Regions from separate parts of the Enterobacter adelaidei genome, predicted to be linked through region 2. Evidence: riboswitches for the same ligand, from Rfam matches in the RefSeq annotation. Region 2 holds a riboswitch; each other region holds the start of a gene.
The links. A riboswitch is a leader RNA that binds a small molecule or an ion and turns the genes downstream of it on or off. The one in region 2 is predicted to bind thiamine pyrophosphate.
Positions count from the first base shown of each region.

Region 1: another riboswitch for thiamine pyrophosphate. It lies ahead of thiM (hydroxyethylthiazole kinase); the one in region 2 lies ahead of thiC (phosphomethylpyrimidine synthase ThiC).
Region 3: another riboswitch for thiamine pyrophosphate. It lies ahead of thiB (thiamine ABC transporter substrate binding subunit); the one in region 2 lies ahead of thiC (phosphomethylpyrimidine synthase ThiC).

Region 1 is NZ_CP154353.1:3,020,500-3,030,508, forward strand. Features, by position in the region: gene fbaB (class I fructose-bisphosphate aldolase) at 1-736, opposite strand, end outside; gene AAHF05_RS14655 (nucleoside permease) at 986-2,263, shown strand; gene AAHF05_RS14660 (ADP-ribosylglycohydrolase family protein) at 2,260-3,264, shown strand; gene AAHF05_RS14665 (PfkB family carbohydrate kinase) at 3,261-4,214, shown strand; gene AAHF05_RS14670 (GntR family transcriptional regulator) at 4,188-4,934, opposite strand; gene thiD (bifunctional hydroxymethylpyrimidine kinase/phosphomethylpyrimidine kinase) at 4,977-5,777, opposite strand; gene thiM (hydroxyethylthiazole kinase) at 5,774-6,544, opposite strand; TPP riboswitch at 6,580-6,676, opposite strand; gene AAHF05_RS14685 (YadA C-terminal domain-containing protein) at 7,469-8,470, shown strand; gene AAHF05_RS14690 (hypothetical protein) at 8,874-9,164, shown strand; gene AAHF05_RS14695 (hypothetical protein) at 9,175-9,429, shown strand; gene AAHF05_RS14700 (hypothetical protein) at 9,448-9,780, shown strand; gene AAHF05_RS14705 (hypothetical protein) at 9,922-10,009, shown strand, end outside.
Region 2 is NZ_CP154353.1:222,966-232,974, forward strand. Features, by position in the region: gene thiH (2-iminoacetate synthase ThiH) at 273-1,406, opposite strand; gene thiG (thiazole synthase) at 1,403-2,173, opposite strand; gene thiS (sulfur carrier protein ThiS) at 2,175-2,375, opposite strand; gene AAHF05_RS01135 (ThiF family adenylyltransferase) at 2,359-3,114, opposite strand; gene thiE (thiamine phosphate synthase) at 3,107-3,742, opposite strand; gene thiC (phosphomethylpyrimidine synthase ThiC) at 3,742-5,637, opposite strand; TPP riboswitch at 5,716-5,829, opposite strand; gene AAHF05_RS01150 (Rsd/AlgQ family anti-sigma factor) at 5,884-6,381, opposite strand; gene nudC (NAD(+) diphosphatase) at 6,477-7,250, shown strand; gene hemE (uroporphyrinogen decarboxylase) at 7,289-8,353, shown strand; gene nfi (deoxyribonuclease V) at 8,363-9,034, shown strand; gene AAHF05_RS01170 (YjaG family protein) at 9,076-9,666, shown strand; gene hupA (nucleoid-associated protein HU-alpha) at 9,853-10,009, shown strand, end outside.
Region 3 is NZ_CP154353.1:698,271-708,279, forward strand. Features, by position in the region: gene thiQ (thiamine ABC transporter ATP-binding protein ThiQ) at 1-324, opposite strand, end outside; gene thiP (thiamine/thiamine pyrophosphate ABC transporter permease ThiP) at 308-1,918, opposite strand; gene thiB (thiamine ABC transporter substrate binding subunit) at 1,894-2,877, opposite strand; TPP riboswitch at 2,909-3,009, opposite strand; gene sgrR (HTH-type transcriptional regulator SgrR) at 3,046-4,701, opposite strand; gene sgrT (glucose uptake inhibitor SgrT) at 4,790-4,942, shown strand; gene AAHF05_RS03480 (sugar efflux transporter) at 5,063-6,241, shown strand; gene AAHF05_RS03485 (cytochrome b/b6 domain-containing protein) at 6,288-6,869, opposite strand; gene AAHF05_RS03490 (cation diffusion facilitator family transporter) at 6,981-7,871, opposite strand; gene leuD (3-isopropylmalate dehydratase small subunit) at 8,036-8,641, opposite strand; gene leuC (3-isopropylmalate dehydratase large subunit) at 8,652-10,009, opposite strand, start outside.

The DNA.
Region 1 (10,009 bases), 1.8 Mb from region 2:
CGCCGTTATTCTCGGCCATTTTCTGCTTCACGATATCTGCGCCGATGGTCGCCGCCAGGTGGTTCGCCTGGCCGGTCAGGTCAGCGGACACGTGATAGTCCACGCCGTCTTTTTTGAACGCCGAGTTACGCAGGTACGCCCACAGCACCGTCACCAACCCCAGCTCGTGCGCGCGCTCAAATGCCGCAGAGATCTCTTCAATCTGACGGCGCGACTGCTCGGAACCGAAGTAGATGGTCGCCCCGACGGCTACCGCGCCCATATTGAACGCCTGCTCTACGCTGGCGTAGAGGGTCTGGTCATATTCTGTCGGGTAGCTGAGGGTTTCGTTGTGGTTCAGCTTCACGAGGAATGGAATAAGGTGGGCATAGCGACGTGAAACGGATGCCAGCACGCCATAGGTCGACGCCACACAGTTACAGCCCGCTTCAATCGCCAGCTCAACAATGTTCTTCGGATCGAAATAGAGCGGGTTAGCCGCAAAAGATGCACCGGCCGAATGTTCAACCCCCTGATCTACCGGCAGGATAGAGAGATACCCGGTGCCGCCGAGTCTCCCGGTGTTGTAGAGCGTCTGCATATTTCTCAGGACCGCAGGCGGACGGTTGTTATCAACCATTACGCGGTCAACGTAGTCGTGACCAGGCAGATAGAGCTGGTCGGCTGGAATGGTCATACAACGATGCTGTAAAAGGCTGTCGGCGTCTTTGCCAAGCAACTGTGCAATATCAGTCATGTGATACTCCCGTAAGTCCGACGTCATGTCGGTGAATGTAATCCATTCCCACATATTTGCGGGCAGACTAAGCCTGGTACCGACTTAACAGATTTTCCAGCTTTTGCATTTTTTTCAGCGCAATCTGCTGGCTCGTTTCGTGTACAACAAAACTGTTACACCGATCAAACATTCGCCACAAAGGTATTTAAAAGGTATTATTGAATGGTATGTTAAAGGCGTACCCTCTCTGACATGCAGGATTAAAAAATGAAAACGAAAGTCCAACTGTCGTTCATGATGTTTGTTGAATGGTTTATCTGGGGCGCGTGGTTTGTGCCGCTGTGGCTGTGGCTGAGCAAAAGCGGTTTTACCGCAGGAGAAATTGGCTGGTCTTACGCCTGTACAGCGATTGCCGCCATTCTCTCACCTATTCTGGTCGGCTCGCTAACAGACCGCTTCTTTGCCGCGCAGAAAGTGCTGGCGGTGCTGATGTTTGCCGGTGCCATTCTGATGTACTTCGCCGCACAGCAAACCCAGTTCAGCACCTTCTTCCCGCTGCTGCTGGTTTACTCTCTGACCTATATGCCCACTATCGCGTTGACTAACAGTATTGCCTTCGCCAACGTGGACGACGTCGAGGCCGATTTCCCACGTATCCGCGTGATGGGGACGATTGGCTGGATTGCCTCCGGGCTGGCGTGCGGCTTCCTGCCGCAGATGCTGGGCTTTAGCGATATTTCCGATACCAATATTCCGCTGTTGATGACCGCAGCCAGCTCCGCCCTGCTCGGCGTATTTGCTCTGTTCCTGCCGAACACGCCGCCGAAAAGTACCGGCAAGCTGGATTTCAAAGTGATGCTGGGGCTGGATGCGCTGATCCTGCTGCGCGATAAAAACTTCCTCGTGTTCTTCTTCTGCTCGTTCCTGTTCGCCATGCCGCTGGCCTTCTACTACATCTTCGCTAACGGCTATCTCACCGAAGTGGGGATGAAAAACGCCACCGGCTGGATGACGCTGGGCCAGTTCTCCGAAATCTTCTTTATGCTGGCGCTGCCGTTCTTCACCAAACGCTTTGGTATTAAGAAGGTCTTACTGCTGGGCCTAATCACCGCCGCTATCCGCTACGGGTTCTTTGTTTACGGCGGTGCAGAACAGTACTTCACTTACGCCCTGCTGTTCCTCGGCATTCTGCTGCACGGCGTGAGCTACGACTTCTATTATGTGACCGCCTATATCTACGTGGATAAAAAAGCGCCGGTGCATATGCGCACCGCCGCACAAGGCCTGATTACGCTGTGTTGCCAGGGCTTTGGTAGCCTGCTGGGTTACCGTCTGGGCGGCGTGATGATGGAAAAAATGTTCGCATACAAAGAGCCGGTGAACGGGCTGACCTTCAACTGGGCCGGAATGTGGGCATTCGGAGGGATCATGATTGCCGCGATCGCCGTGCTGTTTATGCTGTTTTTCCGCGAATCGGATAAAGAGATCACCGCAATTGAGGTGGTTGATGGCGATGCCGCGCTGACACAAGGGGAAGTGAAATGAAACAAGAACGTGTTCTCGGTGCCCTTTACGGGCAGGCGTTAGGGGATGCAATGGGGATGCCGTCGGAGCTGTGGCCGAGAAAGCGTGTCAAAGCGCACTTTGGCTGGATCGACCGCTTTTTACCCGGCCCGGCAGAGAATAATGCGGCCTGCTATTTCAAACAGGCCGAGTTCACCGATGACACCTCCATGGCACTATGTCTGGCGGATGCGATTATCGAATGCGATGGGGAGATTAGCGCAGACGTTATCGGCAAACATATTCTGCACTGGGCGCTCGATTTCGACGCGTTTAATAAAAACGTGCTCGGCCCGACCTCCAAAATCGCGCTTAACGCGATTCGCGACGGAAAACCGGTTAGCGAACTGGAAAACAACGGCGTGACTAACGGGGCGGCGATGCGCGCCTCCCCGCTGGGCTGCCTGCTCCCGGCCACGCGTCTGGAACACTTTGTTGAACAGGTGGCGCTGGCTTCCAGTCCGACCCATAAATCGGATCTCGCGATTGCCGGCGCGGTGGTGATTGCCTGGGCGGTTTCTCGCGCCATCGACGGCGAACGCTGGCAGAACATCATCGATGCCCTGCCGGGTATCGCCCGCTATGCGCAGGAGGTGAAAACCACCACCTTCAGCGCGTCTCTGGCAGCACGTATTGAGCTGGCGCTTAAAACCGTGCGTGAAGCCAATGGCACAGAATCGGCCAGCGAGCAGGTGTATCAGCTCGTCGGGGCTGGAACCAGCACCATCGAGTCCGTTCCGGCGGCCATTGCGATGGTTGAACTGGCAGGAACCGACCCGAACCGCTGTGCCATTTTATGTGCCAACCTGGGCGGTGATACGGACACCATTGGCGCGATGGCGACGGCCATATGCGGCGCACTGCACGGGGTGCAGGCTATTGATCCGCAGCTGAAAGAGGAACTCGACGCTGTGAACCAGCTTGATTTTGGTCACTATTGCGAGAAACTGCTGCACTACCGGGAGCAAAGGGAGGGCGTATGAATTCTTTTGCCCAACGCCTTAAAACACTGCACGCGACACGACCGGTGACGGTGCTGGGCGCAGCGGTCATTGACGTTATCGCCGATGCCTACGCCCTGCCCTGGCGCGGATGTGATATCGAGCTTAAACAGCAGGGCGTCAATATCGGCGGCTGTGCGTTGAACATTGCCATCGCCCTTAAACGGCTCGGCATTACGGCGCAAAACGCCCTGCCCGTCGGCCATGGCGTTTGGGCGGATATTATCCGTAACGCCATGGCGAAGCAGAATTTGCACAGCGCCGTCGAGGCCGAAACCGGCGATAACGGCTGGTGTCTGGCGCTGGTAGAGCCGGATGGTGAACGCACTTTTATGTCGTTTAGCGGTGTGGAGAACCAGTGGCAACAGCGCTGGCTGGAAGCACTTCACGTGCCGCCAGCGAGTCTGGTATATCTCTCCGGTTATCAGCTGGCATCGCCGTGCGGCGAGCTCCTGACGTCCTGGCTGGAAGGGTTACAGGCGATCGCCACCTTTATTGATTTTGGCCCACGCATCGCCGATATTCCTGACGCACTAATGGCGCGAATTATGGCGTGTAAACCGATCGTCTCGCTTAATCGCCAGGAGGCACAGATTGCTGCTGAACGATTTGATATTGCGCCTGCACGCTTAGGGGCACAGTGGCAGCAGCGTTTTGGCTCGGCGCTAATTATTCGCCACGACAAAGACGGTGCGACCTGGCATGACGGTGACGCCTCAGGTTCTGTTCCGGCGTTTCCCGCCACCGTGGTCGACACAATCGGGGCGGGTGACAGTCATGCTGGCGGAACGCTTGCCGGGCTGGCTGCAGGGTGGAGTCTTGCAGACTCTGTCCTGCTGGGTAATGCGGTAGCCGCCTGGGTTGTCAGCCACCGTGGCGGTGATTGTGCCCCTACTCTCGAGGAATTACTCCTCGCACACAAAGACGTATAGGTCGCTGCGACAGTAGCTGATGCTGTACTCAATCGGCCGGTGCTGCTGGTCAAGTGCAACCTGCTTGATCACCAGCACCGGAATTTTGTCATCCATCTTTATATGCGCCTGAAATTCGCTGTCCGGCATACGGGCGCTTACCCGTGAACGGGTACGCTGCGGGAAGATGTTCTGGCTGCGAAAATAGTCATACAGCGAGATACCAATGGCATCCGGATCGTGAATCAGCCCCACCGGAACCCACGACTCCTCAATCGACACCGCATCATCGTCGACATAGCGAATACGCTTAAGGAGAAAGACCTCGCTCTCCGGCTCCACCGACAGCTGGCTGGCGACCTCTTCCGGACACTTCACCACGCGTTTATTCACCCAAAGCGTATTGGGCTTTTTACCGCGTAGTACCACCTGCTGAGAGAAACCGCGCGCTTCTTTAAGCGAATATTCAAAGATGTTGTTAATTTGCGTCCCGTAACCCCGGGCACGCGTCACCACCCCTTCGGACTCCAGAGCCTGCATCGCTTTGCGCACCGTAATGCGCGACACACCGGTTAACTGACTCAGATCGCGCTCGCCGGGCAGAATATTGCCGTGCTCCAGCACCCCGCTGCGCACCGCATTTTTTACCGTTTCGGCAAATTTCAGATACAGCGGCGTATTGTCGGGCGCGGCGATCCGTTCATTTAGTTGATCGATTAACCGGGTATGCGCTTGTTCCATCTCTGTTTTTCTCAGGCGTGGTGTATCCTGCCAGTATACGGCTTACCACCAGGCATGAAAATGGTGTACCGGCCCATTACCGTGACCCACCTCCAGAGTATCAGCTTTTGCCAGCGCGGCTGAGAGCCAGGTTTTCGCTTCGCTCACCGTATCGGCCCAGTTATCATGCCGTGGACGTAGCGCCGCCAGCGCGGCAGAGAGCGTACAGCCAGTGCCGTGGGTGTTTTTAGTGTGTACGCGTGGCGCCGTGAACCGCCGCTCGCCGTCTCGGGTGAAGAGCCAGTCCGGGCTTTCGGCATCGTCAAGATGACCACCTTTCATCAGCACGGCCCCGCAGCCCATCGCCAGCAGCGCATTCCCCTGCTCTTTCATTTCCCGTTCATTTTGCGCGTGTGTTGCCCCCAACAGTGCAGCGGCCTCCGGCAGATTGGGCGTGATGAGAGCCACTTGCGGCAGCAGCTTTTTACGTAGCGTTTCAACAGCGGAGGCGGAGAGCAATGGATCGCCGCTTTTTGCCAGCATCACGGTATCCAGCACCACGTTTTGTACCTGATAACGTTTAAGTCGCTCAGCCACCGCTTCAACAATATCTGTCTCTGCCAGCATACCGATCTTGGTGGTATCAATTCGCACGTCGCTGAATACGGAATCCAGCTGCGCGGCAACAAAATCCGGTTCAATACGGTAAACCGACTGCACGCCGAGCGTGTTTTGCGCCACCAGTGCGGTAATGACCGAGCATCCGTACGCGCCAAGAGCCGAGAAGGTTTTCAGGTCGGCCTGGATACCCGCGCCGCCGCTGGGATCGGTGCCGGCAATGGTCAGAGCGTTAATACGTTTCATGCCAGTTCCTCCAAGGTGTAGAGCGCATCCAGGAACGAGCTGGCAAAACTGCCCGGGCCACGAGACTGCGCAATGGCTGCCGTTCCGGCTCGCTTCATAAATCCGCACGCGGCGGAGACGTTATCCAGCCTGTCGCCCGGCAGTGAGCAACTCGCCGCCACAACGGCAGAGAGTGCGCACCCGGTTCCCACGACGCGCGTCATTAGCGGATCGCCGCCGGTAACCGTTCGGGTTCGTTGTCCATCAGTGATGTAATCCACCTCGCCGGTGACCACCACAATGGCATTGGTCTGGCGAGCCAGCGCCTGTGCAGCAGGTAACGCGCTGGCTGTGGTGTCAGTCGTATCGACGCCGCGACCACCGGCGCTCATCCCTGCAAGGGCAAGGATTTCAGAAGCATTGCCGCGAATGGCGGCGGGTTTCAGGGCGAGGATTTGATGACAAAAACGGGTGCGAAACGTTAGAGCGCCTACAGCAACCGGGTCCAGCGTCCAGGGTTTACCTGCAGCTACCGCACTCTCAATCGCCCGACGCATCGCCTGCGCTCGCGGTAAGGTCAGCGTGCCAACGTTTATCAGCAATGCATCGGCGATCGCGGCAAACTGCTCAGCTTCTTCGGCCTCAATCACCATCGCCGGAGAGGCGCCAAGCGCCAGCAGAACGTTGGCAGTAAAGGTCTGAACGACGTCGTTAGTCATACAATGCGTAAGCGGGGAACGGGTTCGGAACTGATGTAAAACGTGTAAATCGAGCAGGTCAGGCTGCATGGGTTCGCTCCTGCCTTGCGTGAAGAAGCGATGACCGGGAAGGCATCTGACTTCCCTACGCTGGCATTATCCAGATCAGGTAATACGGGTATTTCTCAGCCTTCACAAAGAAGGGCACCCCGAGTCATGTAGATTACATTTCTTTATTAATTACCAGCTTAGGGGATGTAGCCTGGCGATGCAAGCTTGCACTTACGTTTATCCTTTCTTCACGCTGTACCTCACCTTGTACCCCAATTTGTCTCTCACATGAAATCAATAAAATTCTTATTGTTAGTATCTCGCATAACCGTTCCTTTACCCCTTTCCCTCTATCATTACTATCGCTTTGCACTCAGTCACTCGTTGATGCACCTGCCTTTAGAATCTTTTTTGTAATCCTATCAATCTAATTTTCTAATTAAGAGAAATAAAAACATCATTTTTTACAACAATTCAATCACTGATTGATAGCAATCAAAACCCTGTTTTATTCTCGATTAAAAATATTTTTCTCCACGACAAAACACCCTTCATTCAAAAGCTCCTGTTAATTCGAAAAGAAGGAGCTTTCACAAATATATTAATTAACCTTACTGAATGAACTTAATTTATACATTTTACGGCCAAAAAACATAAATATAATTAATGTATTTATGGGGGTCTGGCATGTGTTGGATTAAATGATAAATATCGTATCCACATGTATTTATTGGTTTTATTTAAAATAACTTTCGAAATAGCATTTTAGCTTTCAGTGCTTTTAGTGATCCAGATCAATATTCAAATTTATGTATTACAAGATAGTTACTACACGTTACGAAATAAGTGATTAAACAAAAATCGCTATAAGTCGTATGAAATTATCTCGATATAACAGGGTGTTATATCTTCCCGCCAGGATAGCGAAATAACCGAGTTTACTTTTGTGATAAGAGCTTTTAAATGAAAACTACCGTTAGGACTACTCTGGCTGTAATTGTGTTGGGTTCTATGTTCGCTGCTGTCATTCCTGCTAAGGCTGCACAATATACTGTTACTTCACCTAACTCCGGGTTAGAAATTCGTGGTAACGATGGTGCAAGCTACGATCTGGATGCTGTTACCCGTACCACTGTAGATAATACAAACCAAATACAGCAAGAGCATTTAACAAACAATAACCAACAAGGTTTGATTATGCAAAATGCTAACGATATTAGCTCTGTTAATAGCAAGCTTGATAGCGTCAATAAACAGCTTACAGATTCTATTGTAGATGAAAGTAACGCCCGTTCTGGTGCTGATAGCGCTTTAGGTCAAAGAATTACAACACTTGAGAATGCACCTAAGCCAACTAACGGCGTTGATGGTAAAGACGGTGTTAACGGTAAAGACGGGGCTACAGGCGCTAAAGGGGATAAAGGCGACACGGGCGCCACTGGTGCTGTAGGTGCTAACGGGAAAGATGGCGTTGATGGTAAAGATGGAGTAACAACAACCGTTACCAAAGTGCAAGTAGATACAGCTACACAAGCTAAAGTAGATAGCAATAGCAAACAAGTAGCTGGTAATACTGTTGCTGTTGATAATGTTCAGTCACGCCAACAAGCCCAAGAAACCACTATTCGGCGCCATAGCTCACAACTTTCTAATCATGAAGAACGTATTACAGCGTTAGAAAATGAAAATAATAACAACTTCCAGAATCTGAAAAATGACGTAGATAACAACCGTAAACGCGCTGCTGTTGGCGTGGCTTCTGTTGCTGCTATGTCTAACATTCCACAGGTTACAGATTCTCAAACTTTCGCTATCGGGGCTGGTGTGGGTGAATACGATTCACAAGGTGCTATAGCTGTAGGCTTCTCTGCTCGTGTAACAGAGCGTGTAGTAACTAAAGCCTCTGTTGGTGCTGGTTCTTATGGCGGTGCTACTGTGGGTGCTGGCGTATCTTACGGATGGTAAGCATTTAATTCCAGCTCTTCTAATGAAGGTTTTGATTAAAAATTTATTAGACAAATGTTCGATATGAAAAAATCTTCCTATGTAAAATAGGATATTTTAGGATGGTTGGCTTACTTTGTGGTTGTTATGACAACGGCTAAAGCAGTGGGAGTATTTTAAAATTAAGCCAGTTAACCACCGTTGCCCCTACAAACTCATCCCCATGAATTTTAGCTCACTGGTTCTCTGTGATTATACTGATGATAGCGATTATGGCAAAATATGTTTTTCTTTCTGCTGCATTGTATTTGATTTTGATTGTTGTAGGTATCTGGATTGGGTTTATGTGGAACAATTTTAGCTGCATATTCTGAGGTGATGATTAGATTTTATCTTTAATCACATTAAACAGGAATTCACAATAGTGAAAATGTATGTTTATTTATTGGCTATTGTTAGTGTTATCACTGGATGTACTTCTAGTCGTGTACCAAAAGCCACTACTTACAGTGATTCTTCCCCTTCTTCGGTGTGTGCTGCATTAGGGATAATGAAAGCATCTAACAATAAAGAAGATTTCAATAAAACCAGGGATGTAGTGAAGCGGAGAATTAAAGAGGGTAATTTCAATATAAAAGCAAGTGAGTGTGAAGAAATAGCTTTAAATTCTATAGGTGCATTTAAATTAATTTCTGTTGATAGCGTTCTAATTTAAGGTGATGGTAATGAATAAATTTTTAAGTGTTGCACTAGTTGCTGGTGTTACTACTTTCTTAGCTGCTTGTTCTTCTCCTGCTCAGCGTATGGCTAAATGTGAGGCGCAAGGCATTAGTAAAGACACTTGTTATCTTGCAGAATCTCAGCACAAAGAAGCTATTAACAATGCTTCTTACAATGCTGCTTATGCTAACACTCGTGATGCTGCTGCGGGTACTGGTGTTTGGGCTAAGAATAGCAAGAAACATCACCACGACGATTAATAATCATAGGTGTCTATCATGAGAAAAGTTTTATTAGTTGTTCTGCTTTCTGTTGCTGCTTTTAACGCTTCCGCTATCAGCCAGCATCATAGACAAGAGTTATCTAAATCTGGATGTACACAAGTAGATGAAGCAAATGGAAAATGTAGCTCTTCAAAAGAGCATAAACCAAAAACTTCTACCCCGACAACTCAAGCAGACCATGTGATGAATATGTCTATTTCTAGTGCTTCTGAATTTCTTCTCTCTAAAGGATGGAAGCCTAATAATGGTAAATGGCATAAACAAGGTTACACACTTACGTTAGTGGTTGAAGATGATATAGTAGTAAACTCACAGATTTCAAAATAATTTAGGGAACACTCATAAAAGTAAGTGGCATATAATTTATTTTAATAAAGAACTCTTATCAATAAGTCTTTAGTGTATTGCTAAAGCCGCCCTTTAACAGATGGGCGTTTTTTTCAATTACACTTATTAGGGGAGATTAAAATGATTTGGTTTGTATGTTCAATTACTATTTTAATTTACTTGATTGGGTTAGGAAAGGATAAACAGATCAAGCACCTTGAAATGTGTA
Region 2 (10,009 bases):
ATCCTCTCAGCATAGTCGCTGTCCTGCGATTGGCTGTGAATTATACGATGTACGGTTTCAGACGAGATGATTTATATTAAGAATCACTAAGAAATTACTTATGAACATTCTGGATTCAGGCAGAGGCAGGGCGAAACGAGGAAGAAGCTTTTCGCCCTGGCCAGCGTCCGTTGCTGGCCTTGAGACAATAAAAAACCGGACGATTGCTGACAATCATCCGGTTTTGCCTTTTCGTCGCGTCTCGACAATTTTTTAACGTGTTGCAGTGCGTTTCAACGCAATTGCGAGGCTCTTCCCAGCCAGCTGTCCCAGTCTTTCCAGACAGGCTGTAGACCCTGTTCAGTCAGGGCGGCAGCGACGGCTTCCGGACGTCGCCCGTCATGTGGCGCAAACTGCTCCAGTTCCGGATGGTCGTCGGCGTAGCCGCCGGGCTGCGTTTTGGAAAATGCGCTAACGTTGTTGATTGCAAGCGGGATCACGCGATCGCGAAACGCCGGGGACTCGCGCGTTGAGAGAGACAACTCAACCTCCGGAGCAAGCAGGCGGAACGCACAGATGGTTTGCACGAGTTGACGCTCATCCATCAGAGAAGCCGGTTCAACCCCTCCCGTGCAAGGCCGCAGCCGGGGGAAGGAGATAGAGTAACGGCTCTGCCAGTAGCGTTGCTGGAGCCATAGCAGATGTTCTGCCACCATGAAGCAATCTACCCGCCAGCTATCCGATAGCCCGATCAGCGCCCCCAGACCGATTTTGTCGATCCCGGCGCGTCCCAGTCTGTCCGGTGTCTCCAGCCGGAAAAAGAAATCCTGTTTCTTTCCCTTGAGGTGATGCCGGGCATATGTCGCCTCGTGGTAGGTTTCCTGATAGACCATGACCCCGTCCAGCCCGAGCGTTTTTAACTCCGCGTATTCCTCTTGCGACAGGGGCTGCACTTCCATTTGCAAAGAGGCAAACTGACGACGAATGGCGGGGAGGTGCTGACGAAAATAGTCCATCCCCACTTTCCCCTGATGTTCACCCGTGACCAGCAGAAGATGCTCAAAGCCCATTTCACGAATGGCCGCACACTCACGCGCAATTTCACTCTCATCGAGCGTTTTCCGCTTGATGCGGTTACTCATGGAGAAACCGCAATAGGTACAGTCATTGGCGCACAGGTTAGAGAGGTAAAGCGGGACGTAAAAACTCACTGTGTTGCCAAAGCGCTGGCGTGTCAGCCTCTGAGCACGCTGTGCCATCGGTTCAAGATAGGCGCTGGCTGCCGGGGAGAGCAGGGCCATCAAATCCTCACGGGTGAGGTGACGGGCGTTCAATGCTCGCTCCACGTCAGCAGCCGTCTTGCTGTTGATGCGCAGGGCAATGTCGTCCCAGTTAAGCTGCCGCCAGCGCTCGGTAAACGTACTCATGAGATTGCCTCCAGAAAACCGGTCAACGGGCTGGTGGCCTGAGCCTGAAAACTGCGCGAGCCGGGGCCGGACGCCCTTGCCAGCACGCCGGCCTCTACGGCCATGCGGAACGCGCGCGCCATCATGACCGGGTCATCAGCTACCGCGATGGCCGTGTTCACCAGCACGGCGTCTGCGCCCATCTCCAGCGCCTGCGCAGCATGGCTTGGCACACCAATGCCCGCATCCACAACGACTGGCACGGTGGCCTGCTCAATAATGATTTCAAGCATCGCACGGGTTTCCAGCCCCTGATTGGAGCCGATGGGGGCGCCCAGCGGCATGACGGCGGCACAGCCGACCTCTTCCAGACGCTTGCACAGTACGGGGTCGGCTCCACAGTAAGGCAGAACGATAAACCCCTGCTGAACCAGTTTTTCGGCTGCTTTCAGCGTTTCGATAGGGTCAGGTAGCAGCCAGCGGGCATCCGGGTGAATTTCCAGCTTCAGCCAGCGGGTGCCGAGCGCTTCTCGCGCCAGTTGTGCGGCAAAAATCGCCTCCTCTGCCGTTTTCGCGCCGGACGTATTGGGCAGCAGCGTAACGCCTGCTTCCAGTAAAGGTGCCAGAATGGCATCGCTGTGGTGACGCAGGTCCACGCGCTTCATGGCCAGCGTCACCAGCTGGCTGCCGCTTTCCCGGATGACATCCACCATCAGCTGTGGGGAGGCGAATTTTCCAGTTCCGGTAAACAGATGTGAATCAAAGACTTTATCGGCAATACGTAACATCTCAGCCCCCTGCGATAACCTGAAACAGCAGGATCTGATCACCTTCATTGACCTGCTGAAGCTCCCACTGCTCGCGCGGCAGGATCTGTTGATTGAGCGCCAGCGCCGTGCCTGGTTTAAGCTGACGTAATTTATCGAGCAAAACGGCAACGGTAAGCCCGTCGTCGCAGCTCATCGGCTCATCGTTAAACAGAATGCGCATCGTGGCCTCCGCATACCGGGCAGTGGCTGGCACGGTGAAGCGCCAGCTGTCGCCAGCCGCTGGAGCGGGCATCAAACAAGCGCAGCGTATTGCGTTCCGTCTCCATGCCGCTAAGCAGCTTGATAGCTTCCAGCGCCTGCATTGTGCCCATCACGCCGACCACCGGACCAAGAATGCCCGCCGTCCGGCAATTGCGCGTTGGCTCGGCATCATCCGGCCACAGGCAGCGATAGCAGCCCTGCGACCACGGCGGAGTCAGGACCATCATCTGCCCGCCGAAACCCACCGCGCTGGCGGTGATAAGCGGCGTATTATTTGCCACGCAGGCGGCGTCGATCGCCTGACGCGTCGCCATATTGTCGGTGCAGTCCAGCACCACGTCGGCCAGGGCAACTTCGCGTTGCAGGCTTTCACCGCTGAGCCGTTGCTGTAGGGCAATCAGTTCGATGTCCGGGTTAAGCTGGTTCAGCCGCTGGCGGGTGATTTGCGCTTTAGGCTGGTTAATATCCTCGGTGGTAAAGAGAATTTGCCGTTGCAGGTTGCTGAGGTGAACCTCGTCGTCATCGGCCAGTACCAGCGTGCCGACGCCCGCCCCTGCCAGATAGAGCGCGGCAGGGGCTCCTAACCCGCCCAGACCCACAATCAGAACCCGGCTGGCGAGCAGCTTTTGCTGTCCGTCAATGGCGATATCCTCCAGCAGAAGCTGACGGCTGTAGCGCATAAAATCACGATCATTCATCGCCTGCTCCTGCCAGCTGTAACAGCTGCTCGGTAGCCGACTGCCAGTCTGCGGCCTGGGTAATGGCGCTGACGACGGCAATGCTGCCGACCCCGGTCTCCAGCACCGCCGGGGCACGTTCAAGGCTAATGCCGCCGATGGCAACGGTGGGATAATCGGCAAGGCGTTCAACGTGGCTCGCCAGCTGCGCCAGACCTTGCGGTGCGGAGGGCATCTGCTTGGTTTGCGTCGGGAATACGTGGCCGAGGGCGATGTAAGAGGGGCGGGCGGTCAGCGCGACGTCGATTTCCATATCGTCATGCGTTGACACCCCCAGACGTAGCCCTGCGTCGCGGATCGCATTGAGGTCGGTTGTCTCAAGGTCTTCCTGACCCAGATGTACGCCGTAAGCCTGATGTTTGATCGCCAGTCGCCAGTAGTCGTTGATAAACAGGCGAGCGTCATAGCGACGCCCTAGCGCGATGGCAGAAACCACATCCGCCTCTACCTCTTCATCGTGTTTATCTTTAATGCGTAGCTGGAGCGTACGAACGCCCGCCGCAAGCAGGCGCTCTATCCATTCCACGCTATCCACCACCGGATAGAGCCCTAAACGAAAGGGCACAGGTGGGAAATCGGGCTGGTACATTACGCCTCCTCTTTTTTGAGGTAGATTTCACCGCCTTTGGCGCGGAAGGTTTCTGACATATCCGCCATGCCCACTTCAATGGTTTGTGCGGCAGCGTAGTCACGTACCTCCTGGCTGATTTTCATCGAGCAGAATTTCGGCCCGCACATGGAGCAGAAGTGTGCCACTTTGCCTGATTCCTGCGGCAGTGTTTCGTCGTGATAGGCGCGAGCAGTGAATGGGTCGAGCGCCAGGTTGAACTGATCTTCCCAGCGGAATTCGAAGCGTGCTTTCGACATGGCGTTATCACGGATTTGCGCGCCCGGGTGGCCTTTCGCCAGATCGGCTGCGTGGGCGGCAATCTTGTAGGTGATCAGACCCAGTTTTACATCTTCTTTGTTTGGCAGGCCGAGGTGCTCTTTCGGCGTGACGTAGCAGAGCATGGCGCAGCCGAACCAGCCAATCATTGCCGCACCAATCCCGGAGGTGAAATGGTCATAGCCCGGCGCGATATCGGTGGTCAATGGCCCGAGGGTGTAGAACGGCGCTTCGTGGCAGTGCTCCAGCTCTTCAGTCATGTTGCGACGGATCATCTGCATTGGCACATGTCCCGGGCCTTCAATCATCACCTGTACGTCATATTCCCAGGCGATTTTGGTGAGTTCACCCAGCGTGTGCAATTCGGCAAACTGCGCTTCGTCATTGGCATCGCGGATGGAGCCAGGACGCAGACCGTCGCCCAGCGACAGAGAGACATCGTACGCGGCGCAGATTTCGCAAATCTCACGGAAGTGTTCGTAGAGGAAGTTTTCCTGATGATGGGACAGACACCACTTCGCCATGATCGAACCGCCGCGCGAGACGATGCCGGTCAGACGTTTCGCCGTCATCGGCACGTAGCGCAGCAGTACACCTGCGTGAATAGTGAAGTAGTCTACGCCCTGTTCAGCCTGTTCCAGTAACGTGTCGCGGAAGGCCTCCCAGGTAAGATCTTCGGCAATGCCGTTGACCTTCTCCAGCGCCTGATACACAGGTACCGTCCCGATAGGAACCGGGCTGTTACGCAGGATCCATTCACGGGTTTCGTGAATATAACGGCCAGTGGAGAGGTCCATCACCGTGTCCGCACCCCAGCGCGTCGACCAGACCAGTTTTTCCACCTCTTCTTCGATAGACGAAGTAACGGCCGAGTTACCGATGTTAGCGTTGACCTTCACCAGGAAATTACGGCCGATAATCATTGGCTCAGATTCCGGGTGATTGATGTTGGCAGGGATAATCGCGCGGCCAGCGGCGACTTCGTCACGCACAAATTCCGGCGTAATGTTTTCCGGCAGGCGAGCGCCAAAACCTTCCCCCGGATGCTGGTGGCGCAGAATTTCGCTACGGATGCGCTCACGGCCCATGTTTTCGCGGATGGCGATGAACTCCATTTCGGGGGTGACGATCCCCTGACGCGCGTAGTGCAACTGGGTCACGCATTTGCCCGCTTTAGCGCGTTTCGGTGTCAGCAGGCCGGTGAAGCGCAGCTCGTCCAGACCGTCGTCGGCCAGGCGCTCTTTGGTATAGGCAGAACTTTGCTCGTTTAGCTCCTCGCTGTCCAGGCGGGCGTCGATCCACGGTTGGCGCAGCTTAGCCAGGCCTTTCTGAACGTTGATGGCAATTTCAGGGTCACCGTAGGGACCGGAGGTGTCATACACCGGCACAGCCTCGTTGTCTTCATACTGTGGGTTATCTTTGCTGCCGCCGATAAGCGTTGGGCTAAGCTGAATTTCACGCATCGGCACGCGGATATCCGCCTGAGAGCCGGTGATGTAGATGCGTTTCGAGTTCGGGAAAGCGGTGCCTTCCAGGGTATCAATGAATTGCTGGGCGTGTGCGCGCTGTTCGCGGCGGGTCAGTTTAGTGGTAGACATAGCTCATTCCAAAAGTGAAGGACATGGCTTGTCAGACGACGGATGAAGCAAGAGAAGATCGCCCGCAGGCGATTCAACAGCAGTGTGACTCTTGTTCCCTTCGCAGGTATTAGCCTGATCAGGTTCCGCGGATCCCGAATTAACGGTCTCAGCCCGCGTTTTTGCAAACGCTGGGCACTCCGACAAGAAAAATCCCCCTCGTGAGAGGGGCGAATGTTTGTAAATTACTCGTTAACGATTAAGAACTCAAGCAGGGCGCGCGATGTTATCTTCGTTGCTGGCACTGAGATTGCTATCCAGCACGAGGGCGATCAGCTTATCTTCCAGTGTGAATCGCTCTTCCAGCGCTTCGCCAAGGTCGGAAAGCGCCTGCTGAAACTCAAGATAGTTATCGTGATCGATCGCATTCTCAAGCGTGGAATCGTAGTAGTCCATAATCTGCTGGGTATTGGCTTCCAGCAGCGGATAGAGTTTGCTGGCCGCTAAATACGGCGTAGTCCCTTCCATTTCGCGGATAATGCGTTCATAAATATTGAAATGGCCGTCGGACAGGTAGTCGACCAGGCTCTGACAAAAATCATCCAGCGCTTTTTCATTCAGACGCATAAACGATTCTTTGCCAGGCTTAATACCGACCAGATTGTAATAAGCCACGAGTAGATGCTTGCGCACATGTAGCCAGCGATCCACCAGTTTGTTACTTCCTCTAACGCGCTCAGTCAGGCTTTCTAGCTGGTTTAACATGTTCGACTCCGCAAAGTTTAGAATTGAATCTGCTTATCCAAAATGTAACCACAATGCTAACAACATGTCAGTGAAGCGAAGGTAGTGCAATAGATATGGATCGTATTATTGAAAAATCAGATCTTGGTTGGTGGATCGTCAGTCACGAACAAAAATTATGGCTCCCCGTCGGGGAAATTCCCTATGGTACGGCGGAAAAATTCGATCTTGTTGGTCAACCTGCACTGAGGATCGGTGAGTGGCAGGGCGATCCCGTGTGGATGGTCCAGCAGGCTCGACGTCAGGACATGGGATCGGTTCGTCAGGTGCTGGATCTGGATGTGGGGCTGTTCCAGCTGGCGGGCCGTGGTGTACAGCTGGCGGAGTTTTATCGTTCGCATAAATACTGCGGTTACTGCGGGCATACCATGCACCCGAGCAAAACCGAGTGGGCGATGCTCTGCAGCCACTGCCGTGAACGCTACTATCCGCAGATTGCGCCGTGCATTATCGTCGCTATCCGTCGCGAGGATTCTATCCTGCTGGCGCAGCATACCCGTCACCGCAACGGCATTCACACTGTGCTGGCCGGGTTTGTCGAAGTGGGCGAAACGCTGGAGCAGGCGGTGGCGCGCGAAGTGATGGAGGAGAGCGGGATTAAAGTGAAGAACCTGCGCTATGTTACCTCCCAGCCGTGGCCGTTCCCGCAGTCATTAATGACGGCATTTATGGCCGAATATGATAGCGGGGATATCGTCATCGACCAGAAAGAGTTACTGGAAGCGAACTGGTATCGGTATGACGATTTACCTCTGTTACCGCCGCCAGGTACGGTGGCGCGTCGGCTAATAGAAGATACTGTGGCAATGTGTCGGGCTGAGTATGAGTAGTGTTACACTGAGGCCATGACGCTTAAGGAACTGCAAAAATGACCGAACTGAAGAACGATCGTTATCTGCGTGCGCTGCTGCGCCAGCCCGTTGATGTCACCCCGGTGTGGATGATGCGCCAGGCGGGACGCTATCTGCCAGAGTACAAAGCCACGCGCGCGCAGGCAGGCGATTTTATGTCGCTGTGCAAAAACGCTGAGCTGGCCTGTGAAGTGACGCTCCAGCCGCTGCGCCGCTTCCCGCTGGATGCTGCGATCCTCTTCTCGGATATTCTGACCATCCCGGATGCGATGGGCCTTGGGCTCTATTTTGAAACCGGTGAAGGTCCACGTTTCACCTCCCCAATCAAAAGCAAAGCCGACGTCGACAAGCTGCCTGTTCCCGATCCTGAAGATGAACTGGGCTATGTGATGAATGCCGTGCGCACCATTCGCCATGAGCTGAAAGGTGAAGTGCCGCTGATCGGTTTCTCTGGCAGTCCGTGGACGCTGGCGACTTACATGGTTGAAGGTGGCAGCAGCAAGGCTTTCACCGTGATTAAAAAGATGATGTACGCGGAGCCGCTGGCGTTGCATGCGCTGCTCGACAAGCTGGCGAAGAGCGTCACGCTCTACCTCAACGCACAGATTAAAGCGGGCGCACAGTCGGTGATGATTTTCGACACCTGGGGCGGCGTACTCACCGGACGCGATTATCAGCAGTTTTCGCTCTATTACATGCACAAGATCGTTGATGGCCTGCTGCGTGAAAACGAAGGCCGCCGCGTGCCGGTGACCTTGTTCACCAAAGGCGGCGGTCAGTGGCTGGAGGCGATGGCTGCAACGGGATGTGACGCGCTGGGTCTCGACTGGACAACCGATATTGCCGATGCGCGCCGTCGCGTGGGTGACAAGGTGGCGCTGCAGGGCAATATGGATCCGTCCATGCTTTATGCACAGCCGGCTCGCATTGAAGAAGAGGTGGCAACCATTCTCGCCGGTTTCGGCCAGGGCGAAGGGCACGTCTTTAACCTCGGGCATGGTATTCATCAGGACGTGCCGCCAGAACACGCTGGCGCGTTTGTGGAGGCGGTACACCGACTCTCTGCGCAATACCACAAGTAAGGAATCGCTATGGATCTCGCGTCATTACGCGCCCAACAAATTGAACTGGCTTCATCCGTGATCCGCGAGGATCGTCTGGATAAGGATCCCCCGCAGTTTATCGGTGGAGCTGACGTCGGGTTTGAGCAGGGTGGGGACGTGACGCGAGCGGCGATGGTGGTACTGAAATATCCCTCGCTTGAGCTGGTGGAGTACAAAGTGGCGCGTATTGCCACCACCATGCCGTACATCCCGGGCTTTCTCTCCTTCCGCGAATACCCCGCGCTGCTGGCAGCGTGGGAACAGCTCTCGCAAAAACCTGACCTGCTGTTTGTCGATGGGCACGGTATTTCGCATCCGCGCCGTTTAGGCGTGGCCAGCCACTTTGGCCTGCTGGTGGATGTTCCCACCATCGGCGTAGCTAAGAAACGCTTGTGCGGCGCGTTTGAACCGCTTTCTGCCGAGCCTGGCGCGCTGGTGCCGCTCATTGATAAAGGTGAACAACTGGCGTGGGTATGGCGCAGCAAAGCCCGCTGTAACCCGCTGTTTATTGCCACCGGACATCGGGTGAGCATGGATAGCGCTCTGGGGTGGGTGCAGCGCTGTATGAAGGGTTACCGGTTACCAGAGCCGACGCGCTGGGCTGATGCGGTGGCTTCTTCACGCCCGGCTTTTGTTCGTTGGCAGGAAATTCAGCGATGATTCAGGTAAACTGCGCCTAATTTTCGATTCGAGAGATCATCATGTTACAAAACCCGATTCACCTGCGCCTTGAGAAGCTGGAAAGCTGGCAGCACGTCACCTTTATGGCTTGCCTGTGCGAGCGCATGTATCCCAACTATGCCGCGTTCTGCAAGCAGACGGGCTTTGGTGATGGTCATATTTATCGCCGAATTCTGGATCTGATCTGGGAAACGCTGACGGTGAAAGACGCGAAGGTGAATTTCGACTCTCAGCTCGAAAAGCTGGAAGAGGCGATTCCGGTTGCGGATGATTTTGACCTGTACGGTGTCTATCCGGCGATCGATGCCTGTGTGGCGTTAAGCGAGTTGATTCACTCCCGCCTGAGTGGTGAAACGCTGGAGCATGCTATCGAAGTCAGTAAGGCATCGATTACGACCGTTGCGATGCTGGAAATGACTCAGGAAGGTCGTGAAATGACCGACGAAGAGCTGCGTGCTAACCCGGCGGTAGAACAAGAATGGGACATTCAGTGGGAAATTTTCCGCCTACTGGCAGAGTGTGAAGAGCGCGATATTGAGCTGATAAAAGGGCTGCGCGCGGACTTACGTGAGGCCGGTGAGAGCAATATTGGTATAATTTTTAACCAATGAGACAATAAAACTTGAGATAACGCCCGTTTTGTCGCTCCTCGACTCTTCCCTTTCGCCCCTTGTCTGGTCTACATTTGGGGGGCGAAAAAAAGTGGCTATCGGTGCGTGTATGCAGGAGAGTGCTTTTTTGGCATTTTCGTCGCACTCGATGCTTAGCAAGCGATAAACACATTGAAAGGATAACTTATGAACAAGACTCAACTGATTGATGTAATTGCGGACAAGGCTGATCTGTCTAAAGTGCAGGCTAAAGCTGCTCTGGAATCTACCCTGGCTGCAATTACTGAGTCTCTGAAAGAAGGCGATGCTGTACAACTGGTTGGTTTCGGTACCTTCAAAGTGA
Region 3 (10,009 bases), 480 kb from region 2:
CTGCCGCTGGTTATCGTTCAGTTTTAATCCCGGATCCATCCCCAGGGCGATGTTCTGCCGTACGGTCAGATGGGTGAAAAGATTATTTTCCTGAAACAGCATCGACACCGGACGCCGGGCGGGGGGCGTGCGGGTGTGATTGTGGTTTTCAATCATTATTGACCCGCTTGCCGGTTGCAGAAACCCGGCTATCAGATTGAGCAACGTGCTTTTCCCTGCTCCACTCGGGCCCAGAACCGCAATCATCTCTCCCTGGCGGGCAGAAAGCGTGAAGCGCATTGGCAGGTGCTGGTAGAGCCAGGTTACATCAATCAGTTTTAACATCACGCCCCGGAAGTTTTTCGATAACGGTAAATAAGGCAAAGCAGAGTAGCAGCAGCAAGAGTGCCGTGACGGCGCCATCCTGGCTACGGTAAGAGCCGATCTGCTGGTACAGCCAATATGGCAGCGTGCGGAAATCTTCATTGCCGAAGAGCGCGACCACGCCAAAATCACCGATTGAGAGCACGCAGGCGAAAGCCAGCGCCTGTGCCAGCGGGCGTTTTAGTGCCCGCAGTTCGACCACTCTCAGCCGTTGCCAGCCCTGAATGCCAAGTGACTGACACAGCAGAGCGTAGCGGCTATTAACGTCGCGCATCGGGTTTTCCAGTACCTTCAGAGCATAAGGGATCGCCATCAGGGCATTGGTAAATATCACAATGCCGTCGGCACTTTCCGGCAGACCCACGGTACTGTTGAAAAGTAAAAAGAATCCCGTCGCCAGTACAATGCCTGGCATGGCCAGGATCAGCATACCCGTTAGCTCCAGCGCCTGTCCGGCTTTACGGGCATGGCAGGCATAAAGCTCGCGACTGCTCCACAGCAGCATCATGGTCAGTATGACGCACAGCAACCCGGCGGCCAGCGCAATGCGCAGTGAAGTCCAGGTCGCTTGCCAGAGCACAGACTGCTGCAACACGGACAGGAGATTGAGGTTCAGGCCATCGATGATAACGGCCGTCAGCGGCGGCAGCATCAGCAGCAGCGCCAGCGTAATAAGCGAAATATCGGTGATACGGCTACGCAGGCTATCCTGGGGATCGCGCCAGCCTGTTATCTGGTTACTGCCCGGCGGAATGGCCTTACTCAGACGCTGGCTCAGCAGCACCAGTACAAGACAGCACACCATCTGAACTATCGCCAGCAGCGCTGCCCGACCAGGATCGTAGTCGTAACTCAGTGCCTGATAGATTGCCAGCTCAATGGTTGTTGCCTGCGGTCCACCACCCAGTGAAAGCACGGTAGCAAAGCTGGCAAAGCAGAGCATGAAGATCAGTGCGGCAACTGGCGGGATTTGGCGGCGCAGCCACGGCCACTCAACAAAGCGGAAGAAAGACCAGCCGCGCATGCCCAGCTGTGCCGCAAGCTGGCGCTGCTCGCCGGGGATATTTTCCAGCGCCTGTAAAAAGAGCCGTGTCGCCATCGGCATGTTGAAAAAGACGTGCGCCAGCAGGATGCCCTGAAGCCCGTATGGCGAGAAATGCCACTCCAGACCGAGCAGGCCGAACAGTGAAGCCAGCCAGCCCTGACGACCATAAACGCTCAGGATGCCAAACACGGCTACCAGCACGGGCAGGATCAGCGTCATGGCGCACAGGCGCAGCAGCGCCTGCCTGCCGGGGAAACGCCTGCGATAAAGCGCACGAGCAAGGAAAATGGCGGGGATCACCGACAGCAGGGCAGAGAGAAACGTCTGCCAGAAAGAAAAGCGGATAACGTGCCAGAGATAGCTGTCGTGCCAGAGGGAGAGCAGGTCACTCTCTGGCGCGTTCAACCACAATGCAAGAAAAGCGCCCAGGCTGACCGCCACCATCAGCATGGCGGCGAGCAGCCCAGGTATTAACCAGCCGGGAATTAGCGGCTGACGGCGCGTTGCCATTCACTTACCCATGCTGCACGCTGCGAAGCGACCTGTTGCGGCGTAAACTCCAGAGACGTTTGCGGTTTGGTCAGTTGCTCGAAACCTGCTGGCAGCGCTACGTTGGTCACGGGATACATCCAGTTACCCGCCGGAATGGCATTCTGGAATGCCGGTGAAACCATAAATTTCAGGAACTTCTCGGCAAGTTCTGGCTGTTTGCTGGCCGCGGTACGCGCAGCCACTTCCACCTGCAGGTAATGACCTTCAGCGAAATTGGCCGCGGCATAGTTGTCTTTTTTCTCAGCGATAATGTGGTAGGCCGGGGAGGTGGTGTAACTCAGTACCAGGTCGCTTTCACCTTTCAGGAACAAGCCGTAGGCTTCACTCCAGCCTTTAGTCACGGTGACGGTTTTGGCGGCCAGTTTCTGCCATGCTTCCGGCGCTTTATCCCCATAGACTTTCTGCATCCACAGCAGCAGACCCAGACCTGGAGTGCTGGTGCGAGGGTCTTCATAAATGACGCGCCATTTCTGATCGCCTTCCACCAGCTCTTTCAGGCTTTTCGGCGGGTTTTTCAGCTTGTTTTTGTCGTAAACAAAGGCAAAGTAGCCGTAGTCGAACGGAACGAAAGTGTCATTTTTCCAGCCGCCCGGAACGTTGACGGCATCTGCAGCTACGCCACTTTTGGCAAACAGTTTGGTCTGCGAGGCGGCCTCCAGCAGGTTGTTATCCAGCCCCAGCACCACATCGGCTTTACTGTTTTTCCCTTCCATACGCAGGCGGTTGAGCAGCGAGACGCCATCTTCCAGCGCCACGAATTTCAATTCACAGTTACAGTCAGCTTCAAAGGCTTTTTTCACCACCGGGCCTGGGCCCCAGTCAGCAGAGAAGGAATCGTAGGTGTAGACCGTCAGAACGGGCTTCGCAATAGCAGGCAGCGCGAACAGCGCCAGCAGGGGAAGAACTTTTTTTAACACTTTGCACCTCAGGGTTGAGTGGCAAAGGATTTTGAGCAACAGCCTCAAATCCCTTCGCCGGCGTTATCCGGATCAGGTTCGACGGGTATTATCTCAGCGCACATCAGTGATGCAGCACCCCGTTGAGAACGGCGCTATTGTAATGATTTGGTGAATATTGCGAAAGCGTTATGGCTCCGGCGGGGCAAACCAGGCGGATTTAAAATCAAACCAGCCTAAGGTGTTCATCCGCAGGCCGCGCATACTGCGCTGACCCTGAATCATCAGCCAGTGATGGATCAGCGGCACAATCGCCTGCTGCGCGAGCAGTTGCTGACACCACGAGGCCAGGTTCATCTCACCTGCTCGCCACCGGGCGGCATCCTGCTGCCAGTCGCGTTCGATGCAGTGCTGGATCAGCGGTACTTCATACAGGTGAGAGAACAGCGAGAAATCGAGCGGTAGGGTGAAGTTGGCGCTGTTCAGCCAGATATCACTGACGATATCTCCGCGGTGCCATTCATCATAATCGACCTCCTGAATGTCGAGATGAACGCCTTCAGCAGCCAGCAGTTTGCTCATGATCCGGGCGATAAAGCGGTGCTCCACATGGTCACGGTAATAGGTCAACGTGATCGACTCCAGCCCGGCAGGCTTTTCACCGTGAACCGGTCGGGCGTGATGCCAGCGAGGGAGCAGGCCGTATGCCGGGAACCAGTATGTCTGGTATTGTTCTTCTGCCTGATAGATAAGGTTAGCCGGAGAGAGAACGTGGCTAACCCACCTGCGCACCTCGCGACTGGCGCCACGATGGCTGCGAGCGTCAAACAGCAGGTAATAGCAGCCTTCTTCAAGACGGCTTTCAACCGCTTTTTCCCCCTCGGTTGGCCCTTCCAGCGTTAAGCCGCAGCTCAGCTCTTCGCTGATGTCAGGCAGAACCCAGACGTTGACTTCATCGATCAGCGCGCGATAGCCAAAGTAGTCGTCAAAGGCGCGAATTTTAAGCTGGTTGCTGGTATTGCGCGTCACTGCATAAGGGCCCGTCCCTACGGGCTGACTGGCAAAATGAGGCAGAGATGCCCATTCGCGCGGCAGGATCATCGACGGAACATAGCCCATTAGCCACGGCAACCACTGGTCTGGCTCGGACAGTTCGATGTCAACGGTCCATGCTGTCGGGGAGTGGATCCGCGATACATGGGCATACAGAGGAAGTGTGCGCGCGCGCTGAAGAGAGTCAATGACGTCGCTCATCTCCAGCTCGCGGCCGTGGTGAAAGTGGATGCCAGGGCGTAAAAAAAAGCGCCAGTGAAGCGGGGAAAGTTGCTGCCAGTGGTGCGCAATATCTGCTTCCAGTTCCCCATTTTCCTCATTTATGCGCGTCAGGCCGCTGAAGATTTGTCGGGCCATATGGGTTTCAGAGCGACGCAACGCCGTGCCGGGTAACAGATTTTTCATTGGCCGATAGTAGAGCACCCGCAGGATGTGTCGGCCCTGACGAAAACTGCGCCCGAGATGTGAAACCAGCATCTGGCGTACGGCCGCTTTGTCGCCGACCAACTGCACCAGCTGATCGATGCGATCCTGCTCCAGCAAATCTTCTGCACGCTGCTGCTGTAGCGCTAACCCGGTATAGAGAAAGGTCAGACGCGAGCGTTTGCCGCGACCCGCCTCTGCTTCCCAGCTCAACCAGCCTTGCTGTTGCATGGTGTTAAGCAGGGTACGCATATGACGGCGAGAACAGCTGAGCAGGTCAGCCAGCTCGTTCAGCGTGGTCTCCTTCGATTGCCCCTCACAGCACTGCCAGAGGCGGATAAATTGTTGTTGCAGTCGACCGGAAGGCATAAAAGAGGAACTCCTGACAAATAATCAGCAATTTATTAATCCCTATATTAAGCCAATAATAGTTCCCGATGAAGTGAGGAGGTAAATTATGAAGAGGTCTACCGCACGTCAGTTTTATCAGCACTATTTTTCAGCGACAAAAGGAACGTCCTGGCTGGCCCGCCAGTGTGCAGAGCAACGGCTGAAAATTCTGGAAGACCTGATGCAGTGGGACGTTACGAAAGCGACCTCTTCTCGCTGACTCGCCTCGATCATGTGTGACTGAGTATTGGTGCTTATCACCCGCCAGCAAAATGTTTTTGCTGGCTTTTTTCGTTTATTCTTTCACCCAATTTCGATTCGCTTTCACAAGGATTTGCGCATGCTCTGGTTGATGACAATGGGGCGACGCCTGAATGGCGTCTACGCCGCTTTTATGCTGGTGTCCTTTATGATGGGCGTTGCGGGCGCGTTACAGGCGCCGACGCTGAGTCTGTTTCTCAGCCGGGAGGTAGGGGCGCAGCCGTTCTGGGTTGGCCTGTTTTATACCGTCAACGCCATTGCCGGGATTCTGGTCAGCCTGGGGCTGGCAAAACGATCGGACAGCCATGGCGATCGCCGTAAACTGATCCTCTTTTGCTGTGCGATGGCCGTTGGCAATGCGTTACTCTTTGCCTTTAATCGTCATTATCTGACGCTCATCACCTGCGGCGTGCTGCTGGCGTCACTGGCCAATACCGCCATGCCGCAGCTTTTCGCACTGGCGCGTGAGTATGCTGACAATTCCGCGCGGGAAGTGGTGATGTTCAGTTCGGTGATGCGTGCTCAGCTTTCCCTGGCGTGGGTTATTGGCCCGCCTCTGGCCTTCATGCTGGCATTGAATTACGGCTTTACCGCCATGTTCTCCATTGCGGCAGGCATTTTTGCGATAAGCCTGGTGTTGATTGCTTTCGCGCTGCCGTCTGTGGCGCGCGTCGAGCAGACAACGGACAAACCCATTATTCAGGTGAGCGGCTGGCAGGACAAAAATGTCCGCATGCTGTTTATCGCCTCCACGCTGATGTGGACCTGCAACACGATGTATATCATCGACATGCCGCTGTGGATCAGCAGCTCCCTGGGGTTGCCGGATAAGCTCGCGGGGATCTTAATGGGAACTGCGGCCGGGCTGGAAATTCCGGCCATGATTCTGGCCGGGTATTACGTGAAGCGTTTTGGTAAACGCAGGATGATGGTCATTGCGGTGGCTGCCGGGGTGATGTTCTACGTGGGGCTGATCTTCTTCCACTCGCGGGAGGCACTGCTGGCGCTGCAGCTATTTAACGCTGTGTTTATTGGGATTATCGCCGGAATAGGCATGCTCTGGTTCCAGGATTTAATGCCTGGCCGTGCGGGCTCGGCGACCACGCTTTTTACCAACAGTATTTCCACCGGGGTGATTCTGGCGGGGGTGATTCAGGGGGCGCTGTCGCAAAGCTATGGACATGCGTCGGTCTACTGGATGATTGCGGCGATTTCGTTGGTTACGCTTGGGCTGACCTGCCGCGTAAAAGATGTGTGATCGGATGAATGAGCGGAGCCCGGGTCTCCGGGCTCCGCAAACCTTTCTATTCCGAATACTGATATTTACGCTGTGCGCGTAAAGTCAGGTACATATGCACGAGACCCATAAATCCGTGTGCCCAGAAGTAGGTCTCAATAATGACCGTCAGGAATTTATGCAAATCTAAGACGGATTCCGTGACGGATGAAACCGGTCCGAGCGTGGCGTTCAGCACGAACCAGACAGCGCCGCAGAGTGCGACGCCCAGCAGTGCCAGAACCCCTAAACCTTGCACTGTTGCTGCCATACCGCCAGCGTGAGCATCAGGAAGCTGACGTTGCAAGAGAGTGCGAATATCATCAACGATTCCGCTGAAGTCCAGTGCCAGCCACGCGAAGTAATACTTAAATCCGCGCTGGGTTAACATCCATGTCATCATGGCAATACCGCAAAAAATTAAACCAAAGCCTGAAATAACATGAACCCAGGTGACAATCGCGTTCAGACCCGATTCACCAAGTGCTTCGCTTTCAGTAAAGTTGGAATTAATAATCTGGGCCAGCACCAGTACTGCAACAAGAATGTGCAGTATGCGAAGAAAAGGGGTTTCTTTATGGGGAAGCGTATCGCGTATTGTTGGATTCATCGCTTTTTACCTCAATGATGAGAGAGCTGATGCGATGGAGTGTGACGCAGATTAATTAACGAAACCTTAACGATAAATAAAATGCATCACACCGTAATCATCCACACTATTTTAGTGTGCCGGATCAATATGCGTCATAACATTAAGCACATTAAATTTTTGCATCACGTTGTTTCTGGCCTTTACGGCAATTTCATGTCCTTCTTTTACGCTTAATTCTCCGTCGACTTCAAGATGAACATCGACAAGGGCTAAGTCGCCCATCTTACGGGTTTTTAAGTCATGGATCCCCGCGACACCTTCGGTTTCGAGCAAACACGTTTTGATGTCGCGCTCAAGGTCAGGTTCAAGCGAACGATCCATCAGATCATGCAGGGCGTCAGCAGAGAATTTGTATCCCATATGAGCGATGAACATCCCGACAATCAGGGCTGCAACCAGGTCCATAGAGTGAAAGCCCATTAAATTCCCGGCTATACCGATGGCGACAACCACGGATGAAGCCGCGTCAGAACGGGCATGCCAGGCATTAGCTATCAGTAGCGAGGACTGGATGCGTTTTCCCGTTGCAAGCATGTATCTGAACAGACTTTCCTTAACCACTAAAGCCAGTATCGCTACCCATAGCGCGGCTCCTTTCACTATCTGATGCGTCTCAGGGTTGAGCAGTTTATTGTCCGCCGACCAGAGCATTCCAATGCCCACAAGCAGCAAAATAGCACCAATAATGAGCTTTGCTCCGTTTTCGAAGCGAAGGTGACCGTAATGATGATCGATATCTGAGGCTTTCTGGCTTTTCTTGTTCGCAATCAGAACGACAAAATCAGAAGATAAATCGGAAAGAGAATGAATCCCATCAGCAATTAACCCTTGCGAGCCGGAAAATAGTCCTACAACGATTTGAAAACCAGTAAGTAATATATTTACTACTACGCTAACTAATGTGCATTTATGTATTTCTTGAGAACGGAGGTGAGACTTATTGCTATTTTGCTTTTCCATTTAGATTTCCGCTGTAAGCCAACTTTTAGATTATCTTGCGCAGGCATTATTAAATTGACATTAAATATAATGTCATTAGCGGATATTTTTTCGAAAACGGCGTGTCAGGAGTGGTGGGTAAGGGAATAAAGCGAGGCCTGCAGAATAAACTGCAGGCCAGAGGTTTACTTCATAAACGCAGGCTGTTTGTGTTCGTAAGTTGCAATTGCCGCTTCGTGCTGGAGTGTTAAACCAATGCTGTCGAGACCGTTCAGCATGCAGTGACGACGGAACGCATCAATGCTGAAGCTGTAGGTCTTATCCCCGGCTTTCACGACTTCTGCTTCCAGATCCACCTCAAACGAAATACCTGGATTTGCCTGAACCAGAGCGAATAACTCGTCGACCTGCTCGTCCTTCAGTGTGACCGGCAAAAGCTGGTTGTTGAAACTGTTGCCGTAAAAGATATCCGCGAAACTTGGGGCGATAACCACTTTAAACCCGTAGTCGGTCAGAGCCCACGGAGCGTGCTCACGTGATGAGCCACAGCCAAAGTTTTCCCGTGCCAGCAGGATCGATGCGCCTTTATATTCCGGGAAGTTCAGAACGAATTCCGGGTTAGGGACTTCGCCTTTGTCATCCAGGAAACGCCAGTCGTTAAACAGATGGGCGCCAAATCCAGTGCGGGTGACCTTCTGCAAAAACTGCTTAGGAATGATCGCGTCGGTATCGACGTTAGCGGCGTCCAGAGGGACAACCAGGCCCGTATGTTGGGTAAATTTCTCTGCCATGATTGTCTCCTTATTTCAGGCTGCGAATGTCGGCGAAATGGCCGGTGACTGCCGCAGCGGCGGCCATTGCCGGGCTGACCAGATGGGTACGCCCACCACGGCCCTGACGGCCTTCAAAGTTACGGTTGCTGGTGGAGGCACAGCGCTCGCCTGGATTCAGGCGGTCATTGTTCATGGCCAGACACATGGAGCAACCCGGCAGGCGCCACTCGAAACCTGCTTCGATAAAGATCTTATCCAGACCTTCGGCTTCGGCCTGGGCTTTTACCGGGCCTGAACCCGGAACCACCAGTGCCTGTACGCCAGGTGCCACTTTACGACCTTTGGCAATCTCGGCGGCAGCGCGCAAGTCTTCGATACGGGAGTTGGTGCAGGAGCCAATAAATACTTTATCAATGGTTACGTCGGTCAACGGAACGCCAGGTTTCAGCCCCATGTAAGCCAGCGCTTTTTCCGCACTGGCGCGCTCGACCGGGTCAGCGAAAGAGGCCGGATCGGGAATGCTGTCGTTGACAGAAATCACCTGGCCCGGGTTGGTTCCCCAGGTCACCTGAGGCGCAATCTCCTCTGCCTGCAGCGTGACAACCGTATCAAAGGTTGCCCCGTCGTCAGTTTTCAGGGTTTTCCAGTACGCGACGGCTTCGTCAAAATTATCTCCTTTCGGGGCATGCAGACGACCCTTCACATAGCTGAAGGTGGTTTCGTCTGGCGCAACCAGACCGGCTTTGGCACCCATCTCAATGGCCATATTGCACAGGGTCATACGGCCTTCCATGCTCAGCGCCTGAATGGCCTCGCCGCAGAATTCCACTACATGACCGGTGCCGCCTGCACTACCGGTTTTGCCAATAATCGCCAGCACGATGTCTTTTGCCGTGATACCCGGAGCGGCTTTACCCTTCACTTCAATCTTCATGGTTTTGGCACGACCCTGCTTCAGGGTCTGCGTGGCCAGCACGTGTTCAACTTCAGAGGTACCAATACCGAAGGCCAGTGCGCCGAACGCGCCGTGGGTCGCGGTATGGGAGTCACCGCAGACGATGGTCATCCCCGGTAGGGTAATCCCTTGCTCAGGGCCCATTACGTGGACGATGCCCTGGTACGGGTGGTTCAGATCGTACAGTTCAACGCCAAACTCGTTGCAGTTCTTAATCAATTCCTGCATCTGGATACGTGCCATCTCACCTGACGCGTTGATGTCTTTGGTCTGCGTGGAGACGTTGTGATCCATGGTCGCGAAGGTTTTACCCGGCTGACGCACCGGACGCTTGTGCGCGCGCAGCCCATCGAATGCCTGAGGAGAGGTCACTTCGTGCACCAGATGACGGTCGATGTACAGCAGCGGGGTTTCGTTTGGTGCTTCGTAAA